Regions from separate parts of the Bacillus sp. Pc3 genome, predicted to be linked through region 1. Evidence: riboswitches for the same ligand, from Rfam matches in the RefSeq annotation. Region 1 holds a riboswitch; each other region holds the start of a gene.
The links. Region 1 has a riboswitch for S-adenosylmethionine ahead of metN (methionine ABC transporter ATP-binding protein MetN). Riboswitches for the same ligand answer to the same signal wherever they lie in the genome.
Positions count from the first base shown of each region.

Region 2: another riboswitch for S-adenosylmethionine. It lies ahead of metK (methionine adenosyltransferase); the one in region 1 lies ahead of metN (methionine ABC transporter ATP-binding protein MetN).
Region 3: another riboswitch for S-adenosylmethionine. It lies ahead of SB24_RS02005 (phosphoadenylyl-sulfate reductase); the one in region 1 lies ahead of metN (methionine ABC transporter ATP-binding protein MetN).
Region 4: another riboswitch for S-adenosylmethionine. It lies ahead of metE (5-methyltetrahydropteroyltriglutamate--homocysteine S-methyltransferase); the one in region 1 lies ahead of metN (methionine ABC transporter ATP-binding protein MetN).

Region 1 is NZ_CP010406.1:2,898,052-2,903,005, forward strand. It holds gene SB24_RS13805 (toprim domain-containing protein) at 1-328, shown strand, start outside; gene SB24_RS13810 (thioredoxin family protein) at 331-651, shown strand; gene SB24_RS13815 (SCP2 sterol-binding domain-containing protein) at 748-1,098, shown strand; SAM riboswitch class I at 1,209-1,315, shown strand; gene metN (methionine ABC transporter ATP-binding protein MetN) at 1,421-2,446, shown strand; gene SB24_RS13825 (methionine ABC transporter permease) at 2,439-3,107, shown strand; gene metQ (methionine ABC transporter substrate-binding lipoprotein MetQ) at 3,121-3,936, shown strand; gene SB24_RS13835 (carboxymuconolactone decarboxylase family protein) at 4,030-4,407, shown strand; gene SB24_RS20025 (YuzK family famiily protein) at 4,600-4,752, shown strand; gene sufC (Fe-S cluster assembly ATPase SufC) at 4,929-4,954, shown strand, end outside.
Region 2 is NZ_CP010406.1:3,102,346-3,107,299, reverse strand. It holds gene asnB (asparagine synthase (glutamine-hydrolyzing)) at 1-839, opposite strand, end outside; gene metK (methionine adenosyltransferase) at 983-2,185, opposite strand; SAM riboswitch class I at 2,355-2,494, opposite strand; gene pckA (phosphoenolpyruvate carboxykinase (ATP)) at 2,692-4,275, shown strand; gene SB24_RS14940 (DUF2584 domain-containing protein) at 4,318-4,560, opposite strand; gene SB24_RS14935 (alpha/beta hydrolase family protein) at 4,618-4,954, opposite strand, start outside.
Region 3 is NZ_CP010406.1:509,871-514,824, reverse strand. It holds gene SB24_RS02020 (dihydroorotate dehydrogenase) at 1-808, shown strand, start outside; gene pyrF (orotidine-5'-phosphate decarboxylase) at 777-1,496, shown strand; gene pyrE (orotate phosphoribosyltransferase) at 1,493-2,125, shown strand; SAM riboswitch class I at 2,227-2,331, shown strand; gene SB24_RS02005 (phosphoadenylyl-sulfate reductase) at 2,459-3,160, shown strand; gene SB24_RS02000 (sulfate permease) at 3,173-4,237, shown strand; gene sat (sulfate adenylyltransferase) at 4,286-4,954, shown strand, end outside.
Region 4 is NZ_CP010406.1:789,574-794,527, forward strand. It holds gene SB24_RS03170 (energy-coupling factor transporter transmembrane component T family protein) at 1-684, shown strand, start outside; gene SB24_RS03175 (STAS domain-containing protein) at 730-1,563, opposite strand; gene SB24_RS03180 (S8 family peptidase) at 1,783-2,742, shown strand; SAM riboswitch class I at 2,882-3,036, shown strand; gene metE (5-methyltetrahydropteroyltriglutamate--homocysteine S-methyltransferase) at 3,120-4,954, shown strand, end outside.

The DNA.
Region 1 (4,954 bases):
AAAATCTGATAAAATCAAAGTCAGGGAAGTGCTCATCGAACCCGCGGAGATCGTCTGTACAAACGGGACAATCGGCCAAACCGAACTGGAAGATTTGGCGGACCGCCTGTTTGACAGAGACGTCTATATTTTAACGGACGCAGATGACTCCGGAGAAAAATTAAGAAAACAGCTGAAACGGGAGCTTCCCGACGCGCGCCATATTTATATAGACAGAACATACAGGCAAGTCGAGTCGTGCCCGGGCCATCATCTCGCATCTGTGCTGATCAGAGCCGGCTTTGATGCTGACACTGTATTTTTGAAGAAGAACGACCTGAGGTGGTAATCATGAAAGAACTCCAAGAAAATGAACTCGAATCGATTCAGGATGACGTTTATCTCCTGTATTTGTACACCCCGTTTTGCGGCACATGCCAGCTGGCGTCCAAAATGCTTACTGTCGTCGAAGAAATGCTGCCCGGCGCCGCCTTCTATAAAAACAACGTGAATTATTCCCCCGCATTCGCCAAAGCCTATCAGATTGAAAGCGTTCCGTGCTTTTTGCTGTTTAAAGGCGGAGAGCTTGTTGAGAAAGGATACGCCTTCCGCTCCGTTTCCTATTTATATGAGCTGATTAAACAAAAAACATCGCAAACGTTCCCGATGTGACAATATTTACAGGAAAATGTCGTGCGGTTTATAAAGGGTTCTGTCCGTTAAAAAGAGAAAGTGTATGTATGGCCATTAAAACGGGAGGTTATACGAGTGGAGAAAATAGAAGTTTCAGAGAATGACGGACAGCATCTGTTTTTGAAACCGCTATTAAACGCCTCAACGCTGCTGATTACATTCCAAGGAGAAACAGAAGCCTTAACGGTCTCAATTAACGGACAGGGAGAAATGAGAAAAACGTCGGTTTCAAAGGAAAAATCTAATTTGACCTTTTACGGAAACCAGACGGAAATCATTCATCTCCTGCATGGTGATGTCTCTTTGCAAAAGCTTATCCAAAGCGGAAAACTCAAAGTGAAAGGATCATTCAGAGCTCTGCTGAAGCTGGAGGCCATCCTCTGGCTGACAAACGGATTTTTTCAGGCGATCAGTAAACGGCCGTAACTGCCAATCTACTATGTGACAATAGCTTCCAATATTTATTTTATTGACTTTTTATCATTCGCCGTGCTATTCTACAGTAAGAATTTCCGGACGAAAATACGATATGTTTTCTCTTATCAAGAGAGGTGGAGGGAAGTGCCCTATGAAGCCCGGCAACCATCAACAATGTTGAAATGGTGCCAATTCACTCGAAGCGGTCTGCTTTGAAAGATGAGAGAAAGGCCTTTTTCAATAAGCCTTTCTGCTCATTTTTGCAGAAAGGCTTTTCTTTTGTGGAGAAACCCGGAAGATTTCTTAGAATAGTGTAAGGCGGGTGATTGCTTTGATCCATCTTCAAAATGTTTCAAAAATTTACAAAGCGAAGCATGGGGATGTCAATGCTGTCCAAGATGTCACTCTTGATATCAAAAAGGGCGAAATATTTGGAATTATAGGATATAGCGGAGCTGGTAAAAGTTCCTTAATCCGTCTCCTGAACGGCCTTGAAAAGCCGACGTCGGGAACCGTGGAAGTCGCGGGGACGGAATTAAATAAAGTAAGCAGCCGCGGGCTGAGAAAAGCGCGCCAGGAAATCAGCATGATCTTCCAGCATTTTAACCTTCTGTGGTCGCGCACCGTCCGGGAGAACATTATGTTTCCGCTGGAAATCGCCGGCGTGAAAAAAAGCGAACGGGTCCGCCGCGCTGATGAATTGATTAAACTGGTCGGATTAGAGGGGAAAGAAAAATCTTATCCGTCGCAGCTGAGCGGCGGTCAAAAGCAGCGTGTCGGCATCGCCCGGGCGCTCGCCAATAATCCGAAAGTCCTTCTGTGCGATGAAGCGACATCAGCGCTCGATCCGCAGACGACCGATTCAATTTTGGATCTTTTATCCGATATAAATGACAGACTCGGCCTGACGATCGTGCTCATTACCCATGAAATGCACGTCATCCGAAAAATCTGCAACAGAGTCGCAGTCATGGAAAACGGGAAAGTCGTTGAAGAAGGCGAAGTACTCCAAGTTTTCAGAAACCCGCGCGAACCGATGACCAAGCGTTTCGTTCAGCAGGTGACAGAACCGGAAGAGACGAAAGAAACCATCCAGCATTTTCTGCAGGAAACAGCGACAGGAAAAACGATTCAGCTTTCATTTGTCGGGCAGGCCGCCGAGCAGCCCCTCATTACGGAAATGATCCGAAACTTTGATGTGGACGTCAATATTCTGCAGGGGAAAATTTCACAGACGAAGGACGGAGCCTACGGTTCTTTATTCATTCATATTGACGGTCAGGAAAAAGAAGTAGAAAACGTGATCCGGTTCATCAAAGACAAACAGGTAGAAGCAGAGGTGATCACAAATGTTTGAAAAATGGTTCCCGAACGTTGATATAACCGAGCTGTGGACGGCCACATACGAGACCCTTTATATGACGGTCATCGCTTTAGTTTTTTCATTTATCATCGGAGCGGTTCTCGGTCTTCTGCTCTTTTTAACGGGCAAGGGAAGCTTATGGGAAAATAAAATCATTAACACCGTGATTGCGGCGGTCGTTAATATTTTCAGGTCTATTCCGTTTCTTATTTTAATTATTCTGCTTCTCGGCTTTACTAAGATTTTGGTCGGATCGATTTTAGGACCGAACGCCGCATTGCCGGCGCTGATTATCGGCTCCGCGCCGTTTTACGCCCGTCTTGCGGAAATTGCGCTCCGGGAAGTCGATAAAGGAGTCATCGAAGCTGCCAGATCAATGGGAGCAAAGACATCGACGATTATCTTCAAAGTGCTGATTCCTGAATCAATGCCTGCGTTAATTTCAGGCATCACCGTTACGGCCATCGCCCTGATCGGATCTACCGCCATTGCCGGCGCCATCGGTTCAGGCGGACTCGGAAACCTTGCATATGTAGAAGGCTACCAGTCCAATAATACGGATGTAACGTTTGTAGCGACAGTATTTATACTCATCATCGTCTTTATCATTCAGATTATCGGTGATGTGATTACAAATATAATAGACAAAAGATAAGGGAGGATTTACATTGAAAAAGATTATATTAAGTGCGCTGCTGCTTGTGTTCGCGGGAGTTTTGACCGCCTGCGGATCAAACGGCTCAAATAAAAAGGAAATCGTCGTCGCCGCGACAAAAACACCGCATGCTGAAATCTTAAAAGAAGCGGAACCGCTCTTGAAGGAAAAAGGCTACACATTAAAAGTAAAAGTGCTGAACGATTACAAAATGTACAACAAAGCGTTAGCTGATAATGAAGTGGATGCGAACTACTTCCAGCACGTTCCTTACCTTGAACAGGAAATGAAAGAAAATAAAGATTACAAACTCGTGAATGCCGGAGCCGTTCACCTTGAGCCATTCGGAATTTACACGAAAAAATACAAATCACTGAAAGACCTGCCTAAAGGCGCGACCATCATCATGACTAACAATGTCGCTGAACAAGGCCGTATGCTAGCGATGCTTGAAAAAGCCGGACTGATCACACTTGATCCGAAGGTGAAAACGATTGAAGCGACTACGAAAAACATTACGAAAAACCCGAAAAACCTGACATTCAAAAAAATCGCCCCTGAATTAACGGCGAAAGCATATAATGAAGAAGAAGGCGATGCAGTCTTCATTAACGTCAACTATGCGATTCAAAACAAACTGAATCCGTTAAAAGACGCGATTGAAGTGGAATCAACGAAAAACAACCCGTACGCAAACATCATCGCCGTACGCAAAGGTGACGAAAAATCAGAGAAAATCAAAGCGCTTATGGAAGTGCTTCACTCTAAGAAAATCAAAGACTTCATTGAGAAAAAATACGACGGAGCCGTGCTTCCCGTATCTGAATAAAGCGAAAACCCCGGATGAGTCATCCGGGGTTTTTTTCGGGTATTAATCGGAGAACTGTCCATAATAAAAGGGAAGGTTAACTTATTGGAGGGAATGGCAGTGGCTCAATACCAGGATAACGGCAAAAGCGTGCATGACGCGTTAAAACAATACAAAGAAGGTTTAGGCATATTTGAACAAAAAATGCCGATGATGGGGCGGAAGTTTAATGAATTTACTGAACAGTGTTTCTCAGCGGATTCATTAACTGAAAAAGAGAAACAATTAATCGCTCTGGGTATCAGCATCAGCGCTCAAGATGAATTTTGCATGATTTATCATACGAAGGGCTGCCTTGACCAAGGGGCCACAGAAGAAAACATCCTTGAGGTCATCAGCGTCGCGGCGGCATTCGGGGGCGGCGCGGCTCTCAGTCAGGGAGTGACCCTCGTGCAGCAGTGCATTCAGGAATTCGGACATACGACGCATTAGAATGAGCAATCGTGTGAATACCGTTTTTCAGATAAAGTGAGCGCCGGTTTCCGGCACATTCGAAAGGATTCAGGGGCACACTCTCTTTGGCCGGAGCAGGGGATCATTGTTACAATAGAAACAAATATATGAAGGGATTGATTCATTATCTGCACCAGCCACGAGAGACTGGACCTTGACTATACGCCTGAAATGGAAAAAGCGATGCAGAAGTCACACGGCATCGGCTACGAGGAATACGGACGGCGTCTTTCAAAAAGGATGGAAGTCGAACGGCAGAGGGAGCTTGAATATCAAAAAAGCAAGTTCCTCGCAGCGCAGCTTAATGAGAAAATCGGTCAGTAAAAAAGGGTGGATTTCCGCCCTTTTTCTGTTTCAAACAGCTTTAATTACGCCTTGATCTTTGATAAACTTTAGGAATGTTCCGGGTAATATAAAAAGTTGTATTTACTTTTCATTTGTTATAAAATTAGAATGAGAATAAATTGAGAATAATGATTATATATTTTGGAGGTATAGATATGGCTGCTTCAACATTAACGATCAA
Region 2 (4,954 bases), 200 kb from region 1:
TGAAATTCTTTCGCAACTGAGACGATAAAAGAAGAGTCAATACCGCCGGATAGAAACGAACCGACAGGCACGTCACTTCTCATGTGGACTTTGACAGAGTCAAAGATTGCGTCTCTGACTTCTTTCACCAATTTATCTTCATCAGACTGAACAGGCTTGAAGTTCGCTTTGAAATATGTTTTAAACGCGATGTCGCCTTCCGGACGGATCGTAAACTGGCTGCCCGGCTCGACTTTTTTCACTTCAGCGTCAAGCGTGCTCGGTTCAGGAACGAATTGGAAAGACATATATTGCTGTAAAGAAGCTGTATCAAGATCAATGCCGTTTTGAGCGGCCATTAAACTTTTTCTTTCAGATGCAAAATATACTTTGTCCCCGATGGTTGTGTAATACAGCGGTTTAATGCCGAACGGGTCTCTCGCGCCGTACATGACGCGGTCAGCTTTGTTCCAGATTAAAAACGCAAACATTCCGCGAAGCTTTGAAGCAGCTTCTTCTTTATAATGACGGTATGTCGCAAGGAGCACTTCGGTATCGGAATCTGTATTGAAAGTGTAGCCTTTCGCTTCAAGCTCTTCTCTCAATTCAATGTAGTTATAGATTTCGCCGTTAAAAATGATCCAATATTTTTCGTCTTCATATGATAAAGGCTGTCCGCCGTTTTCTACGTCAATAATACTGAGCCGTCTGAAGCCGAATCCGACGTGCTCGTCATGATAATACCCATCGCTGTCAGGACCGCGGTGAACGATCATTTGGTTCATTTGTTTGATTAGCTCTTCTTGATCTGCGGTTTGAGTTAATGGATGCTTATTAAAAACACCGACAAATCCACACATAGTATAGCCTCCATAAGTGTAATTTTCTAATTGGACCCCCTTTTTATAGACGCTTTGTTACGCCATTGGTTTCACGCTATGTAAAAAATAAGCATGGCAGCATCTACAAAAAGGGAAAGCCGCTTAAGTAAGCGGCTATAAAATTATTCTCCTAGTGCTTCTTTGCGAAGCGCATCCGCCTTGTCAGTACGCTCCCAAGGAAGATCCACATCATGACGTCCGAAGTGGCCGTAAGCAGCTGTCTGCTTATAGATCGGGCGGCGCAGATCAAGCATTTTAATAATGCCGGCAGGTCTCAGGTCGAAGTTATTCCGTACGACTTCGATCAGTTTTTCTTCAGAAGCTTTTCCTGTATCAAATGTATTGATAGAAATAGAAACAGGCTGTGCCACGCCGATTGCGTATGCAAGCTGCACTTCACAAGAATCAGCAAGACCTGCTGCCACGATGTTTTTCGCTACGTATCTCGCAGCGTATGCCGCAGAACGGTCTACCTTCGTCGCATCCTTACCGGAGAATGCGCCGCCGCCGTGGCGTGCATATCCGCCGTATGTGTCAACGATGATTTTACGGCCGGTAAGACCCGCATCACCTTGAGGTCCGCCGATTACGAAACGTCCCGTAGGGTTGATGAAGTATTTTGTTTCTTCATCGATCAGTTCCTCAGGCACGACAGGATTAATGACATGCTCTTTCAGATTGCGCTGAATCTGCTCAAGCGTAATTTCCGGGTGGTGCTGAGTTGAAATGACGATCGCGTCGATGCGGACCGGCTTGTTGTTTTCATCATATTCAACGGTAACTTGCGTTTTGCCGTCAGGGCGAAGGTACGGAAGAATGTCTTCTTTGCGGACTTCGCTCAAACGGCGGGCTAATTTATGCGCTAAAGAGATCGGAAGCGGCATAAGCTCTTTCGTTTCGTTACACGCATAACCGAACATCAGGCCTTGGTCTCCCGCTCCGATTGCTTCGATTTCAGCATCGCTCATTGTGCCTTCACGCGCTTCAAGAGCCTGATCGACACCCATTGCGATATCCGCAGACTGTTCATCAATTGATGTTAAAACAGCGCAAGTCTCCGCATCAAATCCATATTTGGCGCGTGTGTAGCCGATTTCTTTAATCGTTTCACGGACTGTTTTCGGAATGTCAACGTATGTTGATGTAGTAATCTCTCCGCTTACCAGCACAAGTCCTGTCGTTACAGATGTTTCGCAGGCTACGCGCGCGTTCGGGTCATTTTTTAAAATCTCATCTAAGATACTGTCAGAAATTTGGTCACAGATTTTGTCCGGATGACCCTCAGTAACAGATTCAGATGTAAATAGTCGACGGTTTTTACTCATTCACTTTTCCTCCTGAAAAAAGATCTTTTGCAAGACCTTTTCATATGATACGGAACTCGCTCCCTCTTAATACAATGTCATACTATATCAGAGAATGTTAATTGGCATATTTTATGAAATAAAAAAACCTTTTCCACTCGAGGAAAGGGTTTGGTCTGTGTGCCTTTCACTCTTATCGCTCAAGGAAAATATTAAACCTTGCATCAGGTTAGCACCTTGGTTTCCCACAGTGTTTTCACCTGCTTTTTTACAGAGAAACCGGTTGCTGGGCTTCATCGGGCCTGTCCCTCCGCCAGCTCGGGATAAGAGTATCCGCTCAATGAAATATCTTATCGTAAAAGGGCGGAAAGTGTCAATATGAATTAAAGCGATTACGCGCCTTTATTTCGGGAAGCAATGGAAAAACACAAACAAAAAACCGCAAATAGTATAGACTATTTTCAGATATATGTTATACTAATTCCACATTCAGCGAAATACAAATAAACCGGCAAAGGAAGGTTTTTATGAAATTAGTTGATTTAACCGCAGATCTTCAAGCATTACTTGCAAGTCCGAATGTGCATCATAATTTATCGGCTCCAAAACTTACCGAAAAAGTGATCAGCCGAAATGAAGGAACGCTGACATCAACGGGCGCCGTACGCGCCACCACCGGCGCATATACAGGCCGGTCACCTAAAGATAAATTTATCGTCCGTGAACAAAGCACAGAAAATCAAATTGATTGGGGCGCGGTGAATCAGCCCATTTCTGAAGAGGCATTTGAAAAGCTGTACGCCAAAGTCGTCAGCTACTTAAAACAGCGGGATGAACTGTTTGTGTTTGAAGGATTCGCGGGAGCGGATGAAAAATACAGACTCCCGATTACAGTCGTAAATGAATTTGCGTGGCACAATTTATTCGCGCGCCAGCTGTTTATCAGACCGGAGACGGATGAAAGAGACAGGCAAGCGCAGCCTTTCACCATTCTCTCAGCTCCGCATTTTAAAGCAGATCCCGAGACAGACGGCACGCATTCGGAAACATTTATCATTGTCTCTTTCGAAAAGCGCGTCATTTTAATCGGCGGCACCGAATACGCCGGAGAAATGAAAAAATCAATATTCTCCATTATGAACTTCCTGCTTCCGCAGCAGGATATACTGCCGATGCACTGCTCAGCCAATGTCGGTGAAAAAGGCGATGTCGCCCTGTTTTTCGGCCTTTCCGGCACAGGGAAAACGACGCTTTCAGCCGATGCGGACCGCAAACTGATCGGCGATGACGAGCACGGCTGGTCAGATTCCGGCGTTTTCAACATTGAAGGCGGATGTTACGCTAAATGTATCAATCTGAGCGAGGAAAAAGAACCGCAGATTTTTCGTGCGATCCGCTTCGGGTCTGTTCTTGAGAATGTCGTGCTTGATGAAAAAACGGGTGAAGCGGATTACGACAATTCCTTCTACACGGAAAACACAAGAGCCGCATATCCGATTGAGATGATCGGCAATATCGTGCAGCCGAGCATTGCCGGCCATCCGCAGGCGATCGTCTTTTTAACGGCGGACGCATTCGGCGTGCTCCCTCCGATCAGCAAACTGACGAAGGAACAGGCGATGTATCACTTCTTAAGCGGGTACACCAGTAAACTCGCGGGAACCGAGCGCGGCGTGACATCTCCGCAAACGACTTTCTCGACGTGCTTCGGTTCACCGTTCCTTCCGCTTCCGGCGCATGTATATGCCGAAATGCTCGGGCATAAAATCGACGAACACGGCGTTCAAGTCTTCCTGGTCAACACAGGCTGGACCGGCGGAGGGTACGGAGTCGGAGAACGGATGAAACTTTCGTATACAAGAGCGATGGTCAAGGCCGCTATTGAAGGCAGACTGAACCAGACTGACATGACGGCAGACAGCATTTTCGGCCTGCGCAGTCCCGTTCATGTTCCGGGCGTTCCGGATGAAGTTCTTCAGCCTGAAAACACATGGAGCGATAAACAGGCATACAACGAAAAAGCGCTGTTTTTAGCCAATGAGTTTAAAGAAAACTTTAAAAAGTTTTCCCATGCGGACTCGATTGCCAAAGCCGGCGGACCTCTCGTGTAATCAAAAAAGCCAAGGGCGTTTATGCCCTCGGCTTTTGTTTTTTCAGTTTGTCGAATGAAGCGACGTGAGTCTGTATGTAATGCTTGTCCGGCCGTTCGCCCATTCGAGCTTCTGGACTTCGCCGGTGCCGGATTTCTCGCCGGTTTTCGTTTTGCGCACGTCCATCGGAATATCAAGAGGATAGACGCGGTAGCCCTCTTTCTCCAATAAAAAGATATTTTCCTCTATCCTTTTTTCATTGCCTTTTGTCACAATCATGGTATTAAATTCAACAGGCATTCCCAAAATGAAAATCCCCTTTCATTCTCTTATTCTTTATTATCATAACATAAATCAGGCATCTTACCGTGTCTTCATCCATTCCGCCAGCCGCCGGACAATGCGTCTGTTTTCCTGCGGCGGAAAATAATGCGTAAAACCGCTGTAATACCAAGTTTCCACCGGTTTCCCCGCCTCTTTCAGCTTGTCCTCGATCATTCGGGCGTGTTCGATCGAAACATTCTCATCATTCTCTCCATGGATGAGCAGCACAGGGGCCTGAATGCGGTCTGCTTTTTCAAACGGCGAACGCCATCTGTATTCATCCGGCACCTTTTTCGGCGTGCCCCCGATCACCCGCTTCATCATCCGCCGCATATCCTTCCGCTCTTCATAAGTAAGCACCATATCGCTCACACCG
Region 3 (4,954 bases), 1.6 Mb from region 1:
AGCAACGACGAACGAAGCCCGCTTCGGAAATCCGACGCCGAGAGTGGCGGAGACAAGCGCGGGCATGCTGAATGCCATCGGTCTGCAAAATCCCGGCCTTGAGCATGTGCTCAATCATGAGCTGCCTTGGCTCGAACAATTTGACACGCCGATTATCGCAAATGTCGCCGGTTCTCAGGTGGACGACTATAAAGAAGTGGCCGAGCACATCAGCCAAGCGCCGAATGTGCATGCGCTTGAGCTTAACATTTCATGTCCGAATGTCAAAACGGGGGGGATTGCTTTTGGTACTGATCCCGTCATGGCGGCCGAACTGACAAAAGCGGTGAAAGAAGTTTCCGCAGTGCCTGTGTATGTGAAGCTTTCGCCTAATGTCGCAAACATAACCGAAATTGCTAAAGCGATTGAAGCGGCCGGTGCTGACGGTCTGACGATGATTAATACACTCATCGGGATGAGGCTCGATCTTAAGACGGGACGGCCGATCTTAGCAAATAAAACGGGCGGACTGTCAGGCCCGGCGATCAAACCGGTCGCCATCCGGATGGTATACGAAGTCAGCCAGGCCGTTCAAATCCCGATTATCGGGATGGGCGGCGTTCAGACCGCAGAGGATGCATTAGAATTTCTTCTTGCGGGAGCGAGTGCGGTTGCCGTCGGCACGGCAAACTTCGTCAATCCGTTCGTCTGCCCGGAAATCATAGAACAGCTCCCCCGTGTGCTGCGCCAGCACGGCTTTCAATCTGTAAGTGAATGCATCGGAAGGAGCTGGAAACATGAAAAACAACCTGCCCATCATCGCGCTTGATTTTGCATCAGGGGAAGAGACTTTAACGTTTTTAGACTTGTTTGAAAAGGAAAGGCTTTTTGTCAAAACGGGGATGGAACTTTTTTATCAGGAAGGCCCCGCCATCATTCACCAATTAAAAGAACGAAATTGTGATATATTTTTAGATTTAAAGCTTCATGATATCCCGACTACGGTCAATAAAGCGATGAAGCGGCTGGCCGGCCTCGGCGTTGATCTTGTCAATGTGCATGCAGCAGGGGGCGCACGCATGATGCGCGCGGCCCTTGAGGGGCTTGAAGAAGGCACGCCGGCAGGCAGAAAACGCCCGTCTTTAATCGCGGTGACTCAGCTGACCAGCACTTCAGAGCAGGTGGCGAAGGAAGAGCTTCTGCTGCATAAGCCGCTGTTAGAAACGGTTGTGCATTACGGCAAAATGGCGGAAGAGTGCGGGCTGGACGGAGTGGTATGTTCGGTACATGAAACAAAAGCCATTTATGAAGCGGTCCGGCCTTCATTTCTGACAGTCACACCGGGCATCCGCACGGCCAGTGACACAGCTGACGATCAAGTCCGGACGGCGACTCCGTCATTTGCGAAAGAAAACGGTTCGTCAGCCATCGTTGTGGGCCGCTCAATTACAAAAGCGGAAAACCCCGTTGAAGCATATGAAGCAATTAAACTGGAATGGGAGGGCGTTCGCCGATGAAACAGGCTATCGCAAAACATCTATTACACATTGAAGCTGTCTTTTTACGCCCGAATGAGCCGTTTACGTGGGCGAGCGGCATTTTATCACCGATCTATTGTGACAACCGTCTGACATTGTCGTATCCAAAAGTGAGAAATGATGTGGCGGACGGGCTTGGCAAACTGCTGAAAGAGCATTTTCCCGAGGCGGAGATGATCGCGGGCACTGCAACGGCGGGCATTCCGCATGCTGCGCTTCTCGCAGACCGTACAGGCGCGCCGATGTGCTACGTCAGAAGCAAACCGAAAGCGCACGGCAAAGGAAATCAAATAGAAGGCGCCATTAAGAAAGGACAAAAAACAGTCGTGATTGAAGACTTGATTTCTACCGGAGGCAGCGTGCTTGAAGCTGCGGCGGCCCTTCAAAGAGAGGGCGCGGAAGTCCTCGGCGTCATTTCCATTTTTACATACGGACTGCCGAAAGCAAAAGAAGCCTTTAAAAAAGCGGGTCTTCCTTATTACTCGTTAACGGATTATGACACGCTGATTGAAGTCGCGCTTGAAAACGGAACGATTCATTCAGATGACGTTGAGAAACTGAAATCATGGAAACAGAATCCCGAGTCAAAAGATTGGTTTAAAAAATAATGACAATAAAAACAGGCCTCAGGGCCTGTTTTATTATTCCTATCAAAAAACTCGGGTTGACTTCTGTTAGAATTGTGCTAAAATTTAGTACAAATCTAAAAAGCTTATCAAGAGCGGCTGAGGGACTGGACCGATGACGCCCGGCAACCTGCGTGTCATGCAAGGTGCCGCATCCAGAAAAATGCACAGCATTTTGAAGATAAGGGCTATACCGGGTCACTGTCTTTCATTCCGCTGGATTGAAAGTTTTTTATATGAAAAAAAGATTGAGGGATAAGACAACCGGCAGAAAACAACAGCTGTTTGATTGTCTCCGGGAGGAGGAAAGGAAAAATGCTAACGTATGACACATGGGAAGAGCCGGCGATTACATTTCCGGAAGACGATTCCTATAAAGGCGCGCTGTCCGTTTTAAAATGGGCATACGGCCACTACGGAGACCAGCTTGTTTACGCGTGCAGCTTCGGGATTGAGGGCATCGTCCTGATCGATTTAATTTCTAAAGTAAAGAAAGACGCGGAAATCGTGTTTCTCGACACGGGTCTTCACTTTAAAGAAACATATGAAACGATCGAAAAAGTGAAAGAGCGTTACCCGGGACTGAACATTATCCTGAAAAAGCCCAGCCTTACTCTTGAAGAACAGGCCGAGGCTCACGGAGATAAACTGTGGGAAAGAGAACCGAACCAGTGCTGCTACATCAGAAAAATTCTGCCGTTAAGAGAAGCGCTCGCAGGGCATCCGGCATGGCTGTCCGGCCTTCGCCGGGATCAAGGGCCGAGCCGGGCGAATACGAATTTCCTGAATAAAGACGACAAGTTTCAATCGATTAAAGTATGCCCGCTGATCCATTGGACATGGAAAGACATCTGGAGATATACTTCCAAGCATGAGCTGGATTACAATATCCTTCATGATCAGGGGTATCCGAGCATCGGCTGTGAACCGTGCACTTCACCTGCGTTTACCGCGGAAGATTTGCGGAGCGGCAGATGGAACGGCATGGCGAAAACAGAATGCGGACTGCATGAATAAAGGAGCTGCACGATGGAATTAGCCGCTATTTTATTCTGCCTGTTTTTTGCCATGAATATCGGAGCCAGCGGAGCCGCGGCTTCAATGGGAGTCGCTTACGGGTCCGGCGCCGTTAAAAAGAAAACGTATGCGCTGATCATTTGCGCGGCCGGAGTCCTGTCAGGGGCGGTTATCGGCGGCGGAGAAGTCGTTAAGACGATCAGCGGCGGAATCATTCCCGAACAAACCATTACGCTCACCATTGTCTGCATTATTATCGGATCGGCGGCGCTATCGTTATTCACGGCGAATGTGCTCGGCATTCCGCTGTCGACGAGTGAGGTCACTGTCGGGGCGATTGTCGGTGTCGGCGTCGCGTACAAAGTATTGTTTTTACAGCATCTTTTAGTCATCGTGAGTTTTTGGGTGCTCGTACCGTTCGTCGCGTTCTGTTTCACGTTTCTCGTCTCGAAGGTATTCAGTTCTCTGAATATTCGAGTCATTTCGAATCGGAAACAGAAGATTTTGGGGATTGTGCTGCTGATTGCGGGGTTTTGGGAAGCTTTTTCAGCCGGAATGAACAATGTCGCAAATGCGGTGGGCCCTTTGGTTGCTGCGGGCGTGCTCAGCGTGTCCAAAGGAACGCTGTACGGAGGCATCTTTGTCGCTCTCGGCGCTCTGCTTTTAGGACGTAAAGTGCTTGAAACCAACGGGAAAAAGATTACGAGATTTTCAGCCGGAGAAGGCATACTGCTTTCAGGAACCGGCGCGGGGCTTGTCATTATCAGTTCCGTCTTCGGTCTGCCGGTCCCATTGGCGCAAGTCACATCATCATCAATTATCGGTATCGGAATGGCCAAAAACGGGCCGAACGTTTTTCATAAAGAAGTCGTGAAAACGATGCTCAAAGTATGGGTCGTTTCGCCGTTTTTGTCACTGTCGATTTCGTATTTGCTTGTCTCCCTGCTGTTAAAAGGAGATTACTATTCCATCTTTATGATGGCCAGCGTGCTTTTGGCAGCTGGCGGAGCCGCCAGTCTGATGAAAGCCATCCGAAAAGAGAAACGCTCTGTCCATGAACAAGGCGGAGGCATTTAACTATTAATCTGAGTTTATTTATCTGTTAACTGGGAGGAATCATGTATTATGAGTTTAGCACCGCACGGAGGAACATTAATTAACCGGGTAAATGAGCAGTATGATCTTACATCCGTCCAAAAAGAAATTGAGCTTGATTTGATTTCGTTCGCTGATTTAGAGCTGATCGGGATCGGGGGGTACAGCCCGATTGAAGGATTTTTCACAGAAAAAGATTACGTGTCAGTCGTTGAAAATATGCGTCTGGCATCCGGGGTTGTCTGGTCCCTGCCGATCACGCTTCCGGTCGATTCAGAAAAAGCGGCTGAGCTTGCCGTCGGCGACACGGTGAAACTGACTTACGGCGGAGAAACATACGGCGTAGTCGACATCGAAGATATTTATACGCCGGATAAACAAAAAGAAGCCGTTCACGTATATAAAACCGATGATGCCGCGCATCCGGGCGTGAAAAAATTATTTTCACGCGGCGATACGTATGTCGGCGGGCCGATCACATTAGTTAAAAAAGCGTCAAAGCAGTTTCCCGAGTTTACATTTGAACCTGCTGATACAAGACGAAGCTTCGAAGAAAAGGGCTGGAAAACCATCGTCGGTTTCCAAACGAGAAATCCGGTTCACCGCGCCCACGAATATATCCAAAAAACCGCGCTTGAGACGGTTGACGGCCTGTTTTTGAACCCGCTCGTCGGTGAAACAAAATCAGATGACATTCCG
Region 4 (4,954 bases), 1.9 Mb from region 1:
ATTTATAATCCGTACACCCCTGCTTTGTTTTATATCATCATTGCGGGAGGCGTCCTCTCGGCGGGGCGTGTGCCGCTGAAAAAATGGCTGCTGTTCACGATTCCGTTTGTCATTCTGGCCTTCGGTTCTTTATGGACAGCCGCCGTATTCGGAAACGTCCCGACAACCGGAAGCAACCTGCTGTTTAAGCTCGGGCCGATTGCCGTCAACAGTGATAACGCGGCGCTCGGGATTTCTATCGCGTTTCGTATTTTATGTTTTTCCGCTTTGTCGATGATGTTTCTTTTCACAACCGATCCGATTCTGTTCATGCTCAGTCTGATTCAGCAGTGTAAGCTGCCGCCCAAGCTTGCATACGGCGTTATCGCGGGGTTCCGGTTTCTCCCTCTTCTGAAAGATGAAATCCTGATCATCCGGCAGGCGCACAGAATCAGGGGCGCGGCGTCTGATTCCGGGCTGAAAGGAAAGCTCTCCGCCTTCAGGCGCTTCACCATTCCGCTATTGGCAGGCGCAATCAGAAAGGCGGAACGCACGGCGATCGCGATGGAATCTAAAGGCTTTACGGGGAGCCGAAACCGCACGTTTTACAGAACTGTTACCGTGCGCCGCGCCGACTGGTGCTTTTTCCTGCTCGTGCTTCTGTTATTCGGGGCAAGCTGGCTCATTTCATTGTTGTTTGTATAAAAACAGGCCGCCGGAGTGATTCGGCAGCCTGTTTTGTTATGTATGTTATTGATGATAATTGAGAGCCTGAGCGAGATTGGACTTGACCGTAATATCTGAGAAATTAATGCCGAGCTGTACGGCGGTTTGAGCGATTTCCGGCCTGATTCCGGATAAAGTGGACGTGACGCCGATCAATTTCAGCGCCTCAATTAATTTAAAAATCTGATGCGCCACCATCGTATCGACAACCACTACACCCGACAGGTCAATTAGCAGATGTTCAATCAGCCGTTTTGCACATGTGCTCAGCGTATTTTCAAGAATGAATTTGGCGCGCTCCGTGTCAATATCGCCGACAAGCGGCAGCAGCGCCGTCCGTTTGCTCAGCGTGATAACCGGCGAGCTTAACTCCAAAATCATTTCTCTTTGCGCATTCAGCTGCATTTTTGAGTTATGCTCGGCATGATCGACAAACGTGTAAATCGTAAAATCAAATACTTGTACAATTAAATTCTCCCATTTCTTCCTTTCCCCCTGTGCAAACGAAGATTCATGTTTATCGGCAAACGCATTATAATAACTGACGTATAGTCTCCGGTTTCTCATGAATTCACGGACCACATACTGGACGGGAGTATCCAGATGCTTCTGGTCTTTCGCAAGCTCAATCACCCACCGCTCGAACTCTTCTAAAAATTCTTTTTCCGGCATGATATACATTTTATTAATATGCCGGTAAAATTCTTTATCCTGCTCCGTCAGTTCTTCTGTGATGACGGGATTTGTCAAAGAATAAATCGAATTCGGATCCGAATCTTCCATCGTTTCGATCCACTCTTTCGCAATTTGATCCACTTGTTCTGAAAAATAGTTGTACAATGCTTCACTTATCTTCATATCTCTTCTCCTTTCCCATTTCCAATTATAGCGTCAGCGGATCATGAATGAAAATAAAAGCTGTTAAACTATCCATTTATTTGAAATTTTTTAGTACGATAGATTACGCCTTTTTTATGAAAATGCTTCAAATGACTCTTTCCGGCCGGCATGCTCTGCCATAAAATAGTAGCAACACCCTTGTATCCACTCGCAAGCATAAAAAAGGAGGGCTTTTTTATGAATGGTGAAATGCATTTGATTCCTTATGTCACGGATGAACAGATCATGGAGGTAAACGAGCTTCCAGAGGGTATTAAAGTGATTAAGGCGCCAGAGTTGTGGGCAAAAGGGTTTAAAGGCAAGGATATTAAAATCGCGGTGCTTGACACAGGCTGCGACATCAATCATCCTGATTTGAAAGACCGGATTGTCGGCGGGAAAAACTTCACCGATGATGACGAAGGCAAAGAAGACGCGATTTCCGATTATAACGGACACGGGACACACGTTTCCGGAACGATTGCCGCCAATGATTCAAACGGCGGAATTTCGGGTGTCGCGCCGGAAGCAAGCCTTTTAATCGTTAAAGTTCTCGGCGGTCAAAACGGCAGCGGCAAATACGAATGGATCATTAACGGCATCAACTACGCCGTTGAACAAAAGGCCGATATCATTTCCATGTCACTCGGCGGGCCAAGCGATGTGCCTGAATTGAAAGAAGCCGTCACAAATGCGGTAAAAAGCGGTGTTCTGGTCGTTTGCGCGGCAGGAAACGAAGGCGACGGAGACGAGCGTACAGAGGAACTGTCGTATCCGGCCGCTTACAACGAAGTGATCGCAGTCGGATCAGTCTCAATCGCCCGTAAATCGTCTGAATTTTCAAACGCCAACAAAGAGATTGACCTGGTGGCTCCGGGAGAAAATATTCTCTCCACCCTTCCCAACCATAAATACGGGAAACTGACGGGCACTTCAATGGCCGCCCCGCATGTGAGCGGAGCGCTTGCCTTAATAAAAGGGCTTGAACAGGACGCGTTTCAGCGGACGCTTTCTGAGACTGAAGTCTACGCCCAGCTCGTGCGGCGGACCCTTCCTTTGGACATCGCCAAAACATTGGCCGGGAACGGATTCCTGTATTTAGACGCGCCTGAAGTGCTGATGGAAAGAGCCGAACAGGCACAGCTGCTGTCTTTCTGATATTTTTCTCATATAATGATTGATCAGCTTGTCACATCACTAATTTTTAAAATGTGAGATTTTCTATTGACAGTGATCTGAATAAGCTGATAAGATAACCAACAAATGATGTAACTTTTCAAAAAAATTGAAATATTTTCTCTTATCGAGAGTTGGGCGAGGGATTGGCCTTTTGACCCCAACAGCAACCGACCGTAATTCCATTGTGAAATGGGGCGCGTGATTTTTGCGCCGAGACGAATGTCTCATAAGGCACGGTGCTAATTCCATCAGACGTGATCTGAGAGATAAGAGAGGCTTGCATTTTGAAGTTAAAGCCTCTTTCTCTCATGAGAAAGAGGCTTTTTTGTTACATCTCACTTAAAGGAGGAAACTTAATGACAACAATCAAAACTTCGAACCTCGGTTTTCCGAGAATCGGCTTGAACAGAGAATGGAAAAAAGCGCTTGAGGCTTATTGGAAAGGTAAAACTGATAAAGAAACGTTTCTTAAAGAGCTTGACGGTTTATTCTTATCAGCTGTCAAAACACAGCTTGACCAACATGTCGATATCGTGCCGGTCTCTGATTTCACCCATTATGACCATGTGCTTGATACCGCCGTCAGCTTTAACTGGATTCCGGAAAGATTCCGCAGCATCACGGATCCCGTTGATACATACTTTGCGATTGCCCGCGGTGTAAAAGACGCCGTTTCCAGTGAAATGACGAAATGGTTTAATACCAACTACCATTACATCGTCCCTGAATATGACGAAAGCATTGAATTCCGTCTGACGAGAAACAAACAGCTTGACGACTACCGCCGGATCAAAGAAGAATTCGGAGCGGAAACAAAACCTGTCATCGTCGGTCCGTACACATTCGTCACACTTGCGAAAGGATACGAAGAATCAGAAGCGAAAGCGATTCAAAAACGCCTTGTTCCTCTTTATGTGCAGCTGCTGAAAGAACTTGAAGCTGAAGGCGTAAAATGGGTTCAGATCGATGAGCCGGCCCTTGTGACAGCTTCTTCTGAAGACGTCCGTGCCGCAAAAGAACTCTATGAAGCGATCACAAAAGAGCTTTCAGGACTGAATGTCCTCCTGCAGACATACTTCGATTCGGTTGATGCATATGAAGAACTCGTTTCTTATCCCGTACAGGGAATCGGGCTTGACTTCGTGCATGATAAAGGCAGAAACCTTGATCAGCTGAAAAAGCACGGCTTCCCGAAAGATAAAGTGCTGGCAGCCGGTGTGATCGACGGCCGCAACATTTGGAAAATCGATGTTGAAGAACGCCTGGACGCGGCTCTGGATATCCTCAGCCACGCTGATGTTGAGGAGTTATGGATTCAGCCTTCAAGCAGCCTTCTGCACGTGCCGGTGGCGAAACACCCTGACGAGCATCTTGAAAAGGATTTGCTGAACGGCCTGTCATACGCTAAAGAAAAACTGGCTGAACTCGGCGTCTTAAAAGAAGGGCTTCTGTCCGGCAAAGCGGCCGTCAGTGAGCAGATCGAAGAATCAAAAGCGGCACTTAAGGCTTTAAAAGCATTCGCAACAGGAGCGAACTCAGCTCAAAAAGAAGAGCTGAATCAGCTGACGGAAAAAGATTTCTCCCGTCCGGCAAGCTTTGAAGAACGATTGGCGCTGCAGAATGAATCACTCGGTCTTCCCCTTCTGCCGACGACGACAATCGGAAGCTTCCCTCAATCTGCAGAGGTGCGGAGCGCACGGCAAAAATGGCGGAAAAAAGATTGGACGGATGAACAGTACCAAGCCTTTATTAATGCGGAAACGAAGCGCTGGGTTGACATTCAGGAAGAAATCGGCTTAGACGTGCTCGTTCACGGAGAATTCGAGCGGACGGACATGGTCGAATACTTCGGTGAAAAACTGGCCGGATTCGCCTTTACGAAATATGCATGGGTGCAGTCTTACGGTTCACGCTGCGTACGTCCGCCTGTCATTTTCGGAGATGTCGAATTTATCGAACCGATGACGGTAAAAGATACGGTCTACGCCCAATCGCTGACGGAAAAACACATGAAAGGCATGCTGACGGGACCTGTCACCATCTTAAACTGGTCATTCCCGCGTGTGGATATTTCAAGAAAAGAAATCGCCTTCCAGATCGGGCTTGCCCTCAGAAAAGAAGTAAAAGCGCTTGAAGATGCCGGTATTCAGATTATCCAGGTAGATGAACCCGCGCTCCGCGAAGGACTGCC